Regions from separate parts of the Gorillibacterium sp. sgz306347 genome, predicted to be linked through region 1. Evidence: predicted binding sites of a transcription regulator. Region 1 holds the regulator's gene; each other region holds the start of a gene.
The links. Region 1 encodes LexA, which represses DNA repair genes until DNA is damaged. Its sites were predicted from a motif close to CGAACATATGTTCG; they were not measured.
Positions count from the first base shown of each region.

Region 2: AC6I6H_RS03080 (YolD-like family protein) is a predicted target of LexA. The motif match lies at 1,477-1,490, and genes of this name have one in related genera.
Region 3: AC6I6H_RS02145 (YhjD family protein) is a predicted target of LexA. The motif match lies at 1,755-1,768, and genes of this name have one in related genera.
Region 4: AC6I6H_RS16135 (YolD-like family protein) is a predicted target of LexA. The motif match lies at 2,751-2,764, and genes of this name have one in related genera.

Region 1 covers NZ_JCAPET010000006.1:112,974-117,147, reverse strand. The annotation lists gene nirB (nitrite reductase large subunit NirB) at 1-1,055, shown strand, start outside; gene nirD (nitrite reductase small subunit NirD) at 1,107-1,427, shown strand; gene AC6I6H_RS05565 (iron-sulfur cluster biosynthesis family protein) at 1,455-1,781, shown strand; gene lexA (transcriptional repressor LexA) at 1,868-2,491, opposite strand; gene AC6I6H_RS05555 (LysM peptidoglycan-binding domain-containing protein) at 2,666-3,121, shown strand; gene AC6I6H_RS05550 (DUF896 domain-containing protein) at 3,299-3,490, shown strand; gene AC6I6H_RS05545 (hypothetical protein) at 3,480-3,989, shown strand; gene AC6I6H_RS05540 (HAD family hydrolase) at 4,018-4,174, shown strand, end outside.
Region 2 covers NZ_JCAPET010000003.1:65,599-69,772, forward strand. The annotation lists gene AC6I6H_RS03070 (hypothetical protein) at 1-226, opposite strand, end outside; gene AC6I6H_RS03075 (DUF3800 domain-containing protein) at 572-1,366, opposite strand; gene AC6I6H_RS03080 (YolD-like family protein) at 1,509-1,727, shown strand; gene AC6I6H_RS03085 (hypothetical protein) at 1,727-1,870, shown strand; gene AC6I6H_RS03090 (cysteine desulfurase family protein) at 2,208-3,353, shown strand; gene AC6I6H_RS03095 (PRC-barrel domain-containing protein) at 3,471-3,989, shown strand; gene AC6I6H_RS03100 (YrzR-like zinc ribbon domain) at 3,997-4,174, shown strand, end outside.
Region 3 covers NZ_JCAPET010000002.1:130,600-134,773, forward strand. The annotation lists gene AC6I6H_RS02130 (hypothetical protein) at 551-805, shown strand; gene AC6I6H_RS02135 (YkvA family protein) at 957-1,373, shown strand; gene AC6I6H_RS02140 (hypothetical protein) at 1,423-1,674, opposite strand; gene AC6I6H_RS02145 (YhjD family protein) at 1,798-2,223, shown strand; gene AC6I6H_RS02150 (LacI family DNA-binding transcriptional regulator) at 2,634-3,629, shown strand; gene AC6I6H_RS02155 (GH36-type glycosyl hydrolase domain-containing protein) at 4,053-4,174, shown strand, end outside.
Region 4 covers NZ_JCAPET010000031.1:25,871-30,044, forward strand. The annotation lists gene AC6I6H_RS16115 (acyltransferase family protein) at 1-450, opposite strand, end outside; gene AC6I6H_RS16120 (hypothetical protein) at 560-997, opposite strand; gene AC6I6H_RS16125 (hypothetical protein) at 1,052-1,483, opposite strand; gene AC6I6H_RS16130 (hypothetical protein) at 1,655-2,275, opposite strand; gene AC6I6H_RS16135 (YolD-like family protein) at 2,376-2,708, opposite strand; gene AC6I6H_RS16140 (S41 family peptidase) at 2,829-4,174, opposite strand, start outside.

The DNA of each region.
Region 1 (4,174 bases):
GCTGCAAGCCGGTAGTCGAACAGATTTTGCAGTATGTTCTCGGCGACGGCTTCAGCGCTGCCGCAAAGCAGGGCATCTGCGACTGCACGACCCTGAACCGGGACGAAGTGGTTGAAGGGATTCGCGGCCAAGGCTTCAGGACGATCCGCGAAGCCATGCGCGGCCTCGGCTGGAAAAACGAAGAGGGCTGCTCCAAATGCCGTCCGGCGCTGAACTATTATCTGACCATGCTCTATCCCGACACGTATGTGGACGAAAAGGAATCCCGTTTCGTCAACGAACGCCTGAACGCCAACATTCAGAAGGACGGCACGTATACCGTCGTTCCCCGGATGTACGGCGGGGTTACAACGCCGGAGGATTTGAAGAAAATTGCCGACGTATCCTTGAAATACAACATCAAAGTGGTTAAGGTAACAGGAGGACAGCGCCTCGACCTGGTCGGCGTCCGCAAGGAGGATCTGCCGAAGGTGTGGGAGGAGCTGGATATGCCTTCCGGCTATGCCTATGCCAAATCGCTGCGCACGGTGAAAACATGCGTCGGCGCGCCTTTGTGCCGGTTCGGTACGGTGGACTCCATGGCCATGGGCGAGCTGCTGGAACGCAAGTTTGAACGGCTGGACTTCCCGGCGAAGTTCAAAATGGCGGTTAACGCCTGCCCGCGGAACTGTGCGGAATCGTGCACCAAAGACATCGGAATCGTCGGCAACGACGGCGGCTGGGAAATCTTTGTCGGCGGCAACGGGGGCATCAAGCCCCGATTGGCCGATTCCTTGTGCAAGGTGAAGACGGACGGTGAACTGGTGGACGTAGTGGCAGCCGTCATGCAGCATTACCGGGAGACCGGCAAGTATCTGGAGCGGACCTCGGAATGGGTGGAACGGATCGGTCTGGACGCGATCAAGCAGGCGGTCGTGGAAGACACCGACAACCGCGCAGCCCTGAAAGCGCGCATTGAGTTCGCGCTGCAGAAAGTAGAGGACCCGTGGAAAAAGGTACTGGCCGACGATAAAGCCCGGTCGGCATATTTTGAAGTGGTTCAACCGCAGCTTTGAGGATTCCGGTCCGGCAGGCCGGGTAATCATAGAAGGGAGTGCTTCAGGCTCATGACGCAGCAGGCAAACGGCATTTTCATCGGCAAAAGCGAGGCGTTTCCGTCCCGGATCGGGAGAACGGTGCAGGTGGAGGACCGGGTTTTGGCGGTTTTCCGCACCTCCGACAAGGAGCTGTTCGCCATCGACAATGCCAGTCCGCATCCGAAAGGCGGCACCTTGACGGAAGCCATTGTTTCCGGCCGGTACATTTATGATCCGCTTTACGATTGGAAAATCGATTTGGCCACAGGTCTTGTTCAAGCGCCCGATCAGGGGCAAGTGCAGACCTATGTGGTGAAGGAAGAAAACGGGGAAGTAAAGCTTTTCCTGTAGGATCGGGAACGGGAGGAGGAGCAAAGCATGAAGATCACGCTGAACGAGCTGACGGAGAACCGGTTAAGGGAGCATCTGGGCGGCGGAAAAGGCTGCTTCAAGCTGTATTACGACACCGAAGATTGCGGCTGCAATGGCGTGCTCGTGCTCCAGCTGCTGGATGCTCCGAATAGCACCGACATCAAGGTGCAGGACGATCCTTTTCTCTTCTACGTGGACCGGCAGCAGCAAGGGCAGTTTGACGAAACGATGCGGCTGGAGGCGGAGGAGCGATACCCCTCCTTCAAGGTCAGCAGCGAAGGCTCGCTGTTCAGCGCCAATGTCCGGGTCAAGGACCTGAGGGAAGCGCGCTGACAGAGACGGTTGAAAACCAAAGGAACAAAGCAAAACCCTCGCGCCGGATGGACGCGAGGGTTTTGCTATGCCGTACCCGGAATGGATTAATGAATATCCCGGAATACGCCGACAACCTTGCCGAGAATGGATACGTTGGGAAGAATAATGGGGGCCATCGTATCGTTCTGCGGCTGCAGCCGGATGTGGTCCCGTTCCTTATAGAAGGTTTTAACCGTTGCTTCATCGTCTTCCGTCATGGCAACGACAATGTCGCCGTTGTTGGCGGTTTGCTGCTGGCGAACGATCACATAGTCGCCGCTGTGGATGCCGGCGTTGATCATGCTGTCGCCTTCGACCGTCAGCATAAAGACGGTATGGTCCCCGACATAATGAGAGGGGAGAGGGAAATAGTCTTCGATATTCTCGGTTGCAGTAATGGGCATGCCGGCCGTCACTTTGCCGATCAGCGGAACGCGGGATACGGCAAAGGAGAACACCGTTTCGGTCTCTTCTCCGCCGCCAAGCAGCTCGATGGCCCGGGGTTTGGTCGGGTCGCGGCGAATCAGGCCTTTCTTTTCCAGGCGGTCCAGGTGACCGTGTACCGTGGAGCTGGAAGCGAGACCGACGGCTTCCCCAATCTCCCGGACGGAAGGCGGATATCCCTTTACCCGGACTTCGTTGCGGATAAATTCAAGAATGGCCTGCTGGCGGCCGGATAATTTCGTCAATTGAATCACTCCATCATAGGAAATGTAAGCAAATTATAACATAGAACCGGAGTTCGTACAAACATAAGTTCGAGTCCGTTCGCACAAGAACAAACATTTGTTCGCTTTTTCTGTTGACATGAACGTATGTTCGCTTTATAGTAAAAGCAGAACAAATGTTTGGGAGGGCTTGATATGAATTCGGTCATCGTTTATTGGGGCAATAATCGGACGAGTAGTTTACATAATGAAAATACCGGTAAACAAAAGATGAATATGCCGGCTGCCAAGCCGGATTTTTCCCGCCGCTTGACCGCTGGACCCAAGTATAAACTGATGGCTGTAGTTTTCGCTATGCTCGTAGCGGTGACCTTTTTCTCCGGCTTTTTGCTTAAAGCTTATGCGGTAGGAGTAGATTCTGCCAAGGGGACGAACACAGGTTCGGACTCCTCTGTTGCGATAAACCTGGAAGAGAAAGCATCCGTAAAGCTGATCGATGTCGGACCCGGGGATACGCTGTGGAGCATTGCGAGAGAACACCGCAACGGCGTGGGAATGTCTCGCTATATCGATCAATTGATGAGCTGCAATGATCTGGAAAGCCCGCAGCTTCAAGTGGGTCAAATTCTTGCCTTGCCCCCGTCCAATTAAGTCCATTTCAACAGGCTATTCACATACAGGAGCACCGGTTTTGCCGTCATCCGCCGGATGGCCCGAAAGCCGTGTGCTTCTTTGCATTTGCGTCCCATTCATTCGGCCGGATTGCCTTGACAACCTTTCGGGCGAATGGCAAAGTAGAAGGGATAACGCAACACGGGAGGCTGAAACATGAACATGGATGAAACGGTTGCCCGGATCAACGAGCTTGCCCGCAAGGCCAAGTCGACCGGTCTGACCGACGAGGAGCTGGAGGAACGCAACGAGCTCCGCAAAGTATACATTGAAGCGTTCAAGCGGTCCTTGAAATATCAGCTGGAATCCATCAAATTCGTAGAGGATGAAGAAAACAATGTCCCGTAAATGGGAGCGCATGGTTGAGAAGAACCAGAAAGACATCAACAAGAAACGCAAGAAGGACGGGCTTGCTCCTTTGGGAACCGTCACCAAGGAAAATCAAATCACCTATAAAGGGCGCTACTGGATTCTTCCCATCTTTCTGATTTTCATGACCGTCGTCAATCTCTGGCTGACCTATTCCGCCGGAAACATGACGCAAAGCGCCTGGATCTGGTTTGCGGTTTACGTCGCTTTGGCGCTCCTGCTGCTCGTGATCAACCGGCCGACGCTGTCAGTCGGCAGGAACTCGCTGACCGCCCGCCGGTTCACCGGGTTTCAAACGGCATACGCCCACGAGATTGAGGAGATCCGGCTGATGAAAAGCGGCCTCGTCATCCAGATGAAGGTGAAGCGCAAAGCCTGGACCTTTACGAAGTTTATTCACCGGTTCCCGGTGGCGGAGGTTTCGAACGCGCTGCGCGAGTTCGCCGTCCGGAACGATATCAAACTGAACGAAATGTAAGGATAATTCGGAAAGTCGGGGGATTAGGATGGCCATCAAAGCGGTTTTATTCGATTTGGATGACACGCTGCTGTGGGATGAGCGGAGCGTAAAGGAAGCTTTCGAAGCCACCTGCCGGTATGCCGCCGAATGCCGGCCGGAGCTTGACCCGGACCGGCTGGAGGAAGAGGTCCGCCGGGAAGCGA
Region 2 (4,174 bases), on a different contig from region 1:
AAGTTTCAGTAATGGGGGCATTTTTATTTTCTAAATATCTCAGGTAGTCCGTGCCAGACGGCGTATCTTCCGAAATTGTCATGACCAACCCAATTATGACCCCCACAAAACTGAGCATCAATCCGGCGAAGTGAATAGCGTATGGTTTTTTCTTGATGGCAGTTCTTATCATCAGCCATAAAAAGACTACTAACAGCACAAAACACACAATCATCAGGATTATCAAATCGTCACCTCCCTATGGCTAATATTACCATGATGTTGGGAGTGGGTGAAGAGTTTATGCAAAAGCTCGCCCGGACGGGTTAGCTTGCGGCGAATATCCGCGACTATCGCGGTGCTGACGCTGTTCTACCGCACTCGAAATCCGGTTGGAGTACAATGCCATTAAAAAGTCTGAACCGATTTTGACGGCTTAATAATGAAAGCCCCCACTTGCCAACAAGGCAAAATTGGGGGCTTTATTAATAAAGAAAGAAACAGACTCCGAGAACAAGGATCCCACGTCCAATTGACGCTGCCGTTATCAAACGACCTTGTTTTTGCCTCGCGCACGCCTGCTCTATCCATATTATACCATGACCTTGGGCTTTGTAAACAGCTCTAGCCAAGGGTACTCTAAAATAATTTCATCATCGTTAGAATTCATCGGGTAAAACTTCATTCCATATGAATGATAGTTGTTAGCAACGTTATATACATGCGATTTTAACTGCAGAATGTAACTCTCTTCGTACAATCCAAAACTATTCTTCTCGAGTGCCTTAAAGAGTGAACTTGTTATGGCGTCGGCTAGTTGCAGATTTTTGCTTTGGCTTTTATTTAGAGCTTGGGTATTGAGAATTGTGTTCTTGCGAATTTGAACAGTTCTGTCCTTTTCAATTTGTTTAATGTAACGCTCTAACTCTTCAAAAGAGGTGCTACTCCTGTTTTCGAAGATTAAGTTCGCCTTGCTATGCCCTTTACTATCAACGAGCCAAGAAACGCGCTCCAAAAGATACCTAGTGTAATAATTGTAAAGAAATCCTTTATGCGCTTTGAAAGTTTCTGGTTTCTGCATTCTTTTTTTATTTACTGCAACATAACAGCATCGAAACAACCCAGTTGACACCAAACAGCTGATGACATATTTCTTTCTGTCGTGTGGCATATCAACAAAATGGAGGGGTTTTTGACGACATTTTTCAAATTTGAAATGCGCTTTAATTGTGTCTACACATCTTGAAAGCTGCAAATCATTTGATTTGCGCACAATAAGCGCTCCGATTATAAACCATTCGGAACTTACCCACTTTTCTTCTTTAACTGCAAAACCTTCATCGCCGGCTTCATCGATATAAACATTAAAGATATCAGATTGCTCCATAATCTTCTCCGTAGTAGGGAATATTAGGAATATTATACTCTCTATCGGTCTGGATTATAAGGGAACGTGCATTCCGTGTTGTGATACTTTTGAGTATTTTTCTTGATAAACGAACTTTTGTTCGCATATAATAAAGTCAACGATACTCGCGCCAGAGGAGATCGACGAGATCGACGGCATGATCCGGGTGGCCCGCGCGGACGTGGTGCCGATTACACTGGGCATCTGGACCGAGTATGAGATCCGGCAGCTTACCGGGATCGTGGCGTATATAGATCCGCACTTACGGCGGGTAAAAATCGAATTTGACGAGGGTTTTGAATGGGTGGATTTCGGGGAAGTCACGGGGGCACGGTTTTAATGCTCACGGATTTTGAACGAAAATTGCTTCGGATCGTGTACAACTATTTCACGAAATACCGGCGGATGCCGACCTATGCGGAGCTGTCCACGACGACCGATCGGGATCGTCGGGGCTTAACGGCTTACAGGAGCAGCCGTTGATAAAGTAAAAAGAGCAGAAAGGCGTTCGGTCCTTCCTGCTCTTTTTTGATACCCACGCCTTCCCCACATTTTTTATTGTATTTCGTTGTTTATTAATGTAGATACTTGTAGGTATGAAATCAAAAAAAACCAGTAGTATTGCGGGTTAATCTTGACTCTGCTACAATCCTGTAGATATAGGCAATTATATGTTCTACATTTAGCCCGGAACTAACCCGGAACGCCATTCACCATGCTTGGCCGAAAAACGGACAGCCGTCGGGGCGGGGACGAAGCAGCTTCCCCGCAGCGAGAGTGCGGCCCGTTTTTTTGTCCGATTTTTTGGAGGAGGTTCGACATGAACCGGATTTATTTGGACCATGCGGCGGCGACGCCGATGCACCCCGATGTCTTGAAAGCCATGCTTCCCTATCTGTCGGAGGCGTACGGCAACCCCTCGAGCATCCATTCCTTCGGGCGCGAGGCGCTGGCCGCGGTCACGCGCGCCAGGGACGGGATCGGCCGGGCCTTGAACGTATCGGGCCGGCAGATCATCTTTACTTCGGGCGGCACCGAAAGCGATAATCTGGCGCTTTTTGGCCTTGCCGCGGCGGGAGGCTACAAGGGGCATCTCATCACGAGCCGGATCGAGCATCACGCCGTGCTCCACGCCTGCGAACGGCTGGAGGAGATGGGCGTGGAAGTAACCTATCTGCCGGTGGATGCCAAAGGGCGCGTTTCGCCCGATGACGTAAAGGCCGCCCTGCGCCCGGATACGTTCCTCATTTCCGTCATGTTCGCCAACAACGAGACCGGCACGCTGCAGCCCGTGGCCGAGATCGGGGCGGTCGCCCGGGAAGCGGGGGTCCTTTTTCACTCGGACGCCGTACAAGCCTTTGGTTCGCTGCCCATCGACTTAAAGCGGCTGCCCATCGATCTGTTAAGCCTGTCGTCGCATAAAATACGCGGCCCGAAAGGCATGGGCGCCCTTTACGCCGCCGACCGCGTCCGCCTGAAAGCCCAGCTTTTCGGCGGGACCCAGGAGCGAAACCGCCGGGCCGGGACGGAAAACGTGCCGGGCGCCGTCGGTTTTGCGGAAGCGGTCCGGCTGGCCGCCGCTTCGATGGAGGAACGACGAAGCGAGCTGGAAACGCTGCGCGGCGTGCTGCTTGACGCGCTCCGCGACGGGCTGCCGGCCGCGGCGAAGCCTGTCGTAAACGGCGATGAAGCGCAACGGCTCCCGCATATCCTCAATCTTGCCTTTCCCGACGTTCCGGCGGAGACGCTGCTGATGAACCTGGACCTGGCGGGCGTCGCCGCCGCCAGCGGCTCCGCCTGCACCTCCGGTTCGCTTCAGCCCTCCCACGTACTGGAGGCCATGGGCCTGGACGCGGGCTGCATCCGCTCCTCGGTCCGGTTCAGCCTCGGCGCCGGAAACACCCGGGAGGAGATGCTCCGCGCCGCCGAGATCGTTGCAACCGCCGCCGCCCGAATCCGTAAGTAAGGGGAACCTGCCGGGCGCTCCGCATAGCCGGCCCGCCGTTTTGTAAATACTAGAAGCGCCGCCGCGCGGCGCAAAGCAAACCCGGGCGGCGCAAAACGAAACGAGGCGGGATCAGGGATGCGCAAAGCGCGCGATATCGTCGGCTTGCCGGTGATCGAGCTTTCCACCGGACGCCGGATCGGCCAGGTCAAGGACATCATGTTCGATTCCGGGTGGCGGGTGAACTGCCTGCTGCTGGAAACGAGAACCTGGTTTACCGCCCCCCGGGCGGTCGTATGGGACAAGGTCGTTTCCGCCGGGGAGGACGCCGTCACCGTGGACCGGGAGGACGTCATCGCGGAATGCCCCGAGATTTCGGACGCCTTTTATCTGCTGCGGGACCCCAAAATCGTCGGCCTGCCGGTGCTGACAAGAAATGGACAAGAAATCGGGGTGCTCGAAGATGTTTACATGGAGGAAAAAGTGGATAAAAGAATAGTAGGTTTCGAAATGTCGGAAGGCTTCCTTTCCGATTTAACGGAAGGGCGCAAGTGGCTTCCATTTCCGGAAGAGGCTACCCTCGGTGAAGACGCTGTCATCGTGCCGATACATAGCCGCCTGGAGGTAAGACCGCTTACTAACGAGGAGATAGGGTGATAAATGGATGCGTTGTCCAAACTGCAACTCCAAAGATATCGGAAAAATCGGCTCCCATCAATTCTACTGCTGGGGCTGCTTTATTGAGCTGACCGTAAACGGAGAGAAAATGTCCGTTTTTCAAGTGGAGGAAGATGGGACGCTTAGTTCGCTTGACGACCTGTTTTTCGAGGATGTCCCCATGA
Region 3 (4,174 bases), on a different contig from region 1:
GCAACCGTTAGCGCAAAAAAACGGCGATTTTGCCGGGAATAAGCCCTGTGGCAACCGTTAGGGCATCCCCTTGGCAAAAACGAGCTCTGCAAAAAGGGAAGCAAGCAAAAAACGAGGCTGTCTTAAGTCAATTTTGACTTTTGACAGCCTCGTTTGTTATCCGCCCCCGGGCAGGCGCGTTAACCAGCTCCTGCATCCGCAGCTACCCTTCGGATTACCTGCGCTGAAGAATGGGCCGCTTTTGCTTCACAGCCGCACCGCGCTCGCCCACGCCGAGTGCGGACCGCTTCCGCTCCAGCGTACCACAACGTGCACCCACGCCATGGCGGCCCCCTCGCCCCACCCACTCCGCGCGTACGCCCACGCCGAGTGCGGACCGCTTCCGCTCCAGCGTACCACACGTGCACCTACGCCATGGCGGCCTCCTCCGCCCCACCCACTCCGCGCGTACGCCCCGCCGGGGCATGAACCGCTTCCGTCGTCTGCTTGCCCGCCGGGCTTTTGGGGTAAACTTTCGGTAAGGAAAAACCTCCCGAAAGGAGCGGTGCCGATGTCCGGTATTTGTCCCGTTTGCAACGGGCTGCGCACGCTTGCGGCCGAGTGCCCCGCTTGCGGCGGGCCGACCGAAGACCGGGGCCGGCTGAACGACACGTTCGGCCCCTACTCGCCATACCGGCCGATCGACGACGTGTCGGCCACCAACGGGTATCCCGATCTGGCGGAGCACGTCTGCCTGCATACCGCCCACTGCCCGGCCTGCCGGCGTTCGTTCGTCCTGGCTGTAAAAGAAATTCCAGGGCCGTAAAGGGTTGCTTTCCGCCGCCCTCGTCCTCCGTCCGCCGTCCGCCCTCTCCCATGCGCTTTCCGCTGCCCCTCTGCCGAGGGCCGGAGCGCCGGGCCGCGCTGTTTCTCCCGCACGGGCCGCGTGTAAAAGAAAGAAGAAGGCAATTATTCGGATGACCAAAAGAAAGGGGTGCGCCATGAAAGCAAAGGAAGAGGTTCGCCTTGCCCGCAAGCCCGATCAAACCGACGAAGAATACGTCCAGCGGCATTTTTGGGACAAAGTGAAGGCCAACGCCGCGAAAATCCCCTTTTTGCTGGACGCCGTGGCGATCTACTACTGCGCCATCGATCCCAAAACGCCAAAATGGGCGAAGGCCGTGGCGTTTGCCGGGCTCGCCTATTTCATTCTGCCGATTGACGTTATTCCGGACTTCCTTGTGCTGGCCGGGTGGACGGACGACGCCGCGATTTTGGCGGGCGCGATCAAAACCCTTGCCAGCCGGGTAACGGACGAGCACCGGAGCAAGGCGGAAGCCTGGGCAAAGGGGCGAAAAACCGTTTCTCCCGAGCCGTCCCCCGATCCCCGGTAACGTCTGCGCATAACAAAAGCGGCCGCTTCGGCCGCTTTTTTGCGATTGATTACAAATAGCTCAACCCGATGGAAATGGCGATTCCCGCCACGGAAATCCAAAACAGCTTCGACTTCCATACTTTGCTGAGGGCATCATCCTGTTTGCCGTACTTTTGACGCGTCCGCTCCGTCACGCCTTCCTCCGACCGGACGTCTCCCCGCCGCAGAATCGAAGCCGGAACTCCGAACCCCGCCGCCAGAAACGAAATGATCAAAAGAATCATGGAAACGGTAAACAGCCCGTCCGAAAATTTTTGCACCCTGCGTTTCCCTCCTGTTTGAAATTGTTGCCGATTGTTTCGCCGCTTGGCGCATTGTATAATAAGTTTTGCATAAAATAAGAACAAACGTTCCCTATTTTAATCCGCAAAGGAGGTCCTCACGTGGCAGAAATCCCTTTTGCTCCGGGGTTGTCCTCTCTGCTGCAGCCCCCGTCCTTCCGGACGCCAGGCCTTCTCGATACGACGGACCGGCTTCTGATCAAGGAATCGGTCCTGCTGCCCATCGCCCTGACGGTCATCGAACGCAACCGAAAACGGTTCGACCGGGACGAAATGCGCCTGAAAAAAGTATACTTGGAACTGCTGCAAAAAGCTATGGATTGCGTCCATGCGGATCTGGTCAAGGTCAAACGGGAGCTGCGCCGCCGCGAAATCCGCGTCTACTTGGAGTCCAAGGACCGGCTCGGCATCCGCATGCTCTACGTATACAAAGGGTATTCGGATCGCATGTTTCTCAGTTGGGAGCGGGTGCAGATCGAGGTGGAGGAGCGGCTGGACGCCTACCTGGATCTGCTGATCGGCCGGTAAGGGCGCGGCCTCTGCCGGTTCCGCGCCGTCGTCCGGTCTGATCTCGGGCCCGCCGATACACGCGTTTGCGGGGGTCTTTGCCCTGTCCCGCTTTATGCCGAATCTGCTTCTTTCGTCCGCTCTCACTTTTTGCCGAGTCCTCGCCTTTCACCCGATCTCGCCTTTTGTCATTCCTCGCCTTTCACCGGTCTCGGTTTTTGGCGCATTCCGCGTTTCACCCAGTTTGCCTTTTGGCTCTTGCCGGATCGCGCTTATGCGGAGCCGTACTTCATACCGTCGGCGAAGGCCCCGACGTTTTTTGCGAATAAGCTTGTGCTTTTGGAAAAGCTGCGCTAAATTAGCGTTAGGGAACGTTCCCCATCGCGGGGAAACGAAGAAAGGAGCGGTGGCCGATCGCCAGCATTCTGGATATTGCCAAACGCGCCGGAGTCTCCAAGACAACGGTGTCAAAAGTGCTGAATCAGCAGTACGGCGTGCATGCCGAAACCCGAAAACGGGTGCTTGCGGCGGCGGCCGAGCTGCGGTATACGCCAAACATCGCCGCGCGGAGCCTGGTCACGAGCAAGACAGGCGTCATCGGCGTCGTGTACGACTCCTTCCACTCCCCTCTGTACATGGAGCTGGCGGAACAGCTGGAGCGCAAAGCTGCGGAGCGCGGGTACCGGCTCGTTTTTTGCAGCTGCGGTTCGGACCCGGTCAACAAAAGCCATTACATCCGCTATTTCATGGGCGGGGCGGCGGACGGGGTTCTTTTGTTCGGAAGCGCGGAGGAGGACCTGCCCGTTATCGAGCATTTGATGGCGGTGAGGTTTCCTTTTGCCGTGATCGAAAATTACTTCGAACGCCTGCGCATTCCGAACGTCCGGATCGACAATCATGCGGGTGCGGCCGAAGCCGTCCGGCATCTTCACGCCCTGGGGCACCGCCGGATCGCCCATGTGACGGGCAACCTCCAGCACCGGGCGGCGGCCGACCGGCGGGACGGTTTTCTTGCGGCGATGCGGGAACGGAAGCTGGACGTCCCGCCGGATCATATTCTCGTCACGGACGGGACGCTGGGCTGCGGCAAGCAGGCGGCCGGACGGTTCCTGGAGCTCGCGGACCGGCCAACGGCGCTGTTTGTGTTCAACGACCTGATCGCCTGCGAGATGATGGACGCGCTTCAGCGGCAGGGCTGCCGCGTTCCCGAGGACGTCTCCATCGTCGGCTTCGACCATCTGGCCGGGCTCCTGAGCTTCAAGCCGGTCGTACCCGAGCTGACGTCCCTTGCCCAGCCGTTGCCGGAGGTAGCGGAGGCGGCCGTCGGGCTGCTGGAGGCGGCCATTGCCGGAGCCCTGCCCGACGACCCGGTCCGCATGTTCCGGCCGGTGCTGATGGAAGGCGCCACCTGCCGCCGGCTAACCTGACAGCCCAGGGCCGGCGGCAGCATTGGCGGCGGGCTGGACGGCGTACGGAGCAGAATTGCAGCCGCGTAAACCCGCAGCATCGATCCGTTCGGCCAGCAGAATTGCCGGGTGAGTCTGCTAGTGCGCTGTACTGTGCGGGCGTGACAGTCCATCTCGCCGCTAATCCCGCCCGCCGGGTACGCCAAACCGGGCATTCCTGCCACTGAGCTCACCGGGTGCGCCCATCCGGGCATTCTCACAACTGATCCCGCCCACCGGGTGCACCAACCGGCATTTCTGCCGCTGGTCCGCCAGTTGAGCCCAACCGGGCATTCATGTCGGCCGACCGCCCCGGTCCGGTGATCCGGCAGTCCCCCCAGCAGCAGACAAATTTTTTTGCCCGCGATGGGGAACGTTCCCTAAAATCATGAAGGAGGCTTTCTAATGAGCCGATTTGGCCATTTTTCCGAGGATGGCTCCGAGTTTCATTTTACGACTCCCCGTCTCCCCCGTCCGATGATGAACTACATGTGGAATTCCCTTCTGCTCTCCGGCGTCAACCAGCT
Region 4 (4,174 bases), on a different contig from region 1:
AAAGGCAAGGTGCTGGCCGATGGAAGCCCAATCGGGCGGAATGACCCAAAGATTATTGTAGTAGCTGGTGAGCTCGGTCAGCTTCACCTCGTAAACGGCCGTACGCAGAAGGATGGCCGCCAGCAGGGCGACCAAAAACGGAAGGTAAATCCGGCAGACCCGTTTTAAAGCGTATGGCAGGTAAGAGGTTTTCCGGTTCCCGAGAAAAGGCAGCGACAGCACAAACCCGCTGAGCAGAAAAAACAAAATGACCGCCTCATGCCCGCCCCACAACGCATGCAGCGGGGTATACTTCAAAAAGTTAAGCGGAAAACGCAAAAAGCCCCAATCCGACGTATTCTGCGCCATGGGGGCGAACACCATCAGGAAATGGCCCGCCATTACCGCAAGGGCGGCCAAGCCCCGAAGCGAATCCAGTTCTTCGTAACGCTGCAAGTACAATTCCTCCACTTATTACCGATTCCTTATCTATCGAATTTGATTATAGGAGATCAAGCGGGTTTTGTCTGCAACGAAATGAAAGAAACCCGTCCGAAAACGGGTTTCTTCCGGAAATGTTTTATTGTCCGACAAACATAATTTTAAAGCCAACCGAATTGACGCCTGCCGCCGGCTTTACATTGACCACCAGCTGCGCTCCGGGATTCAGACTGTTCGCGTAACCGCCGGATAATTGGGACCCGCCGATCGTTCCCAAGGGAATCGTCTGGCCGTTCGGGAAGCTTACCATATAGCTGCCGGTCAGTTTACCCGCCACTTGATTCGTATTCATATCGCCGAGCTGGGGGTTGGTGATAACAAAACCTACGGTTTGCGGGCGGTCGCTGTTGTTACGGTAGACGAAGGTCGTCATGTCGCTGTTGGAGCTGAAGCCGTGCACGACATTGTTGTTCAGGGACTGCACCACGATGGTGCTCAAGCTGGCGAATGCGGTTGAGGCAATTCCCACCATCAGCAATAAGGCAACCAAAGATGCAACAAGCTTTTTCCTCTTCATAGAAAAGCACCTCCATTACGTTAATAAAAACAAGGATTGCTTTGACCGGTTGTTTTACTGCCCGTCAAATTTGATCTTGAAGGCAACAGAGCTAACGCCCGTGGCAGGCTTTACGTTGACCACCAAAGACGCGCCTGGCGCAAGGTAATTGTTCAGGCCGCCTGACAGGCTGGAGCCGCTGATCGTACCCAAATTGATGGTGGTCCCGTTCGCATATCTTAATTGATAAGAGCCCGCCAGCTTGCCCGCTACCTGACTCGTGCTGTTGTCGTTGTAATTTACATTGGTAATGCGAAAAATCGCAGTTTGGGTTGTGCCGGTGTTATTCGTATAAACGAAGGTTGCCTGATCGGTGTTCGACGTAAAGCCGTGCTGGACAAAGTAGTTCAAAGACGGAATATTGATTGTGGCGGCGAACGCGGAAGAAGCGATGCCAAACATCAGCACCATAGCAACGAAGGATGCCAAAAGCTTTTTCCTTTTCATTACGGAACCACCTCCATTATGTAAGCGGAATCACCCGCTTCGTTTCTACTATACTGCTACTGGATGTAGTTGTAAATAAGTAGGAATATATAGAAATTTTATTTCCGTTTGGAACAAACAAAAAGAAACCGCCGCCAAAGCGTACGGTTTCCTGCCCGTTTTATTCGTTCGTCAGTTAAACAACTTCCGCATGGAAGGGAACAGCTCGGAATCCTCGCTGGTGAAAATAAACCCTAGTTTGTCTTCCGTAAGCATATAAATGTCTTCCACCCCGCCTTTGGATTCAACCAGGATCAAGCGGTCTTCGGTTCCCGTGTCTTCATTCTGGTGGGCGATGGCTTTCAAAATTTTGGAGTCTTCCCGCTTGTCTCCGCTCGCGCTGTTCACACCCAACTGGAAAAGAGCCTGCATATCGGGATGGACATATTCGGCAACGTATTGTTCCTTGGCTTCCGAATCCGTCCCGTTGATAAATACTTTGATGTACTGCTGAATCAGTTCCTCTTCCGCTTTGGTGACGGAATGCTTCTTCACCTCTCCCCCGGAATCGGCGGTGGACGCAGCCTCGGGCGAAGCCGTTGCTTCCGGGCTCGGTGCTGCGGAAGCCTCCCCGGTCGCGCTCGGCCCGGTGGAAGCCGCAGCGGTTGCGGTTGACGTGGCGGCTGCTCCGGCGGAGGACGCCGGCGAAGCGGTGCCGCCCGCTTCCTTGCCGGAGCCGCAGCCCGCAAGGGCAAGGCTCAGCGATGCGGTCAGCAGAAACGCGGATACGGCGGTTGTTCGTTTGATGTTCATTCTCTCTGGTTCCTCTCCCTAAATTATTCCTGTACAGTTTAAATTAAGGAGGAACGATTTGCAAATAAAAAATTGAGCTGCAAGAGAAAGAGAACCCTCCTTAAAACCGAACCCTAATGATTTCCCCGAAATCCACCCATTCAAAGCCCTCGTCGAACTCGATTTTTACCCGCCTTAAATGCGGATCTATGTAGGCCACGATTCCGGCAAGCTGCCGGATCTCATACTCCGTCCAGATGTCCAGTGTGACCGGCACTACGTCCGCACGGGCCGCACGGAGCATTCCGTCATTCTCGTCAATCTCCTCCGGCGCGAGCTGCGGTTGAGGAATCCGGTTGCGTTCTTTGTAATACTGCCGGATGCGCTCCTTGTGCTCGGGCAGGATCAGCCTGGACGACTCCCACAGGCCATTGCCATCAAGTTTTTTTGCCATGCTCCTTATCGCCTCCGTTTGCTTCGGTTGCTTTATTATAGGCGAACATATGTTCCTTTATCAATGGTAATGAACTGACAAGACCCGTCTGGCGCATGGCCGACGGGTCTTCCGATATGCTCAATGATTCATTACCCAGTTTACCCAAGGATCCTTTAATAAATCTTGAACTTCGAGGCTTTCGGGATTCACCGTCGGATAAGTGGAAGGCTGGAGCTCAACATCAGGCACTGTTCCCAGTATTTGATTGGGCCGGTGCTGGTCATTCAATGTTACCTCCACATTCATTCTCAAGAGAATTTGGCTGTTGGGAAGCGCGAGCTCAACCGGCGACAGAAATGCCGATCCGCTTCCCCCTGTACAGGTGCCGATCAATTGCCCAAGCTCTAAAGCTTTTGCTGCGGCTGCAAAAGAATCTCCGGCGGAAAATGTATCCCGGTCCGTGAAGATATAAACCTTTCCGTGAAAAGGAAAGCTGTTGTTCGGCGTAAATTTCTTCGTTATCTTGAATACAGCCCAATCTTCTTTGCTAAACTCCTGATGGTTTACCTTCTCGACCTGTTCAATGTGGTACAGGTCTTTCTGCAAAAGATGGTTTCTCATAACCCATCTATAGAGGGGATATCGAATGCCCATCCGTTTGAAGAACCCTTTTCTGATAGCCGAATACTGCACAAACAACCTAGGCTCTTTAAGGAGTGGTCGTAAAATATTTTCACCCCAATACTCCGGTTCTCCTCCGGTATTTCCTCTAATGTCGATGATCAGCTTTTTGTATTTCCCGTTCGAAGCTTGCATAAAATTCTGAAAAACCTCGTTATCGCCCCCGATATATGGCCGATGGAAAGTAAAAATCCTAACATATCCAATATTCTCGTCTAACTCCTTGCAGACCATATTCGGATAATGAGAGGAACGCAAGCCTTTGTCCGGTTCTGCAACCGGATTCGTTTCTGCTATTTCTCCCGTGTAGACCTCTCCGTTTTTTAACATAAAGTCCGCGGTCCAGTAGCCGGATTCCGGATGGATCGAGAAAAGGGCTGGGATGAAATTCTTATTTAAATCGGCGTCAAACCATAATCGCGTTTTGCTCTGAAGGGTTTTCACATAATCATCCGTCTGCATTCCGTTGACGCCTGCAATGATCGTACCCGCCGGCAAAGTTTTATCCGGAAAGAGGAGGTCTTTCCTCAAAACATAGGTTCCACTCCGATAAACCGCCTCCGCATCGGAAAAAGCATACCATGGAAATTTAGCAGCTTCCTCGCCCCAATAATCCGTTTTGTAATATGTGCTTTTTGGGATATTGTTGAAATACCAGTGCAAATAGTTATGATTTAGAGGCTGATTACTTCCAAAGTATACACCGATATGGCCATCGCCTTGTCTCAAGCGTTGAATATATTCATAGACTAGCCGAAAAAAATCCGAATTATTGCTTGTCCTGCCGGCTCTCTCTATGTATT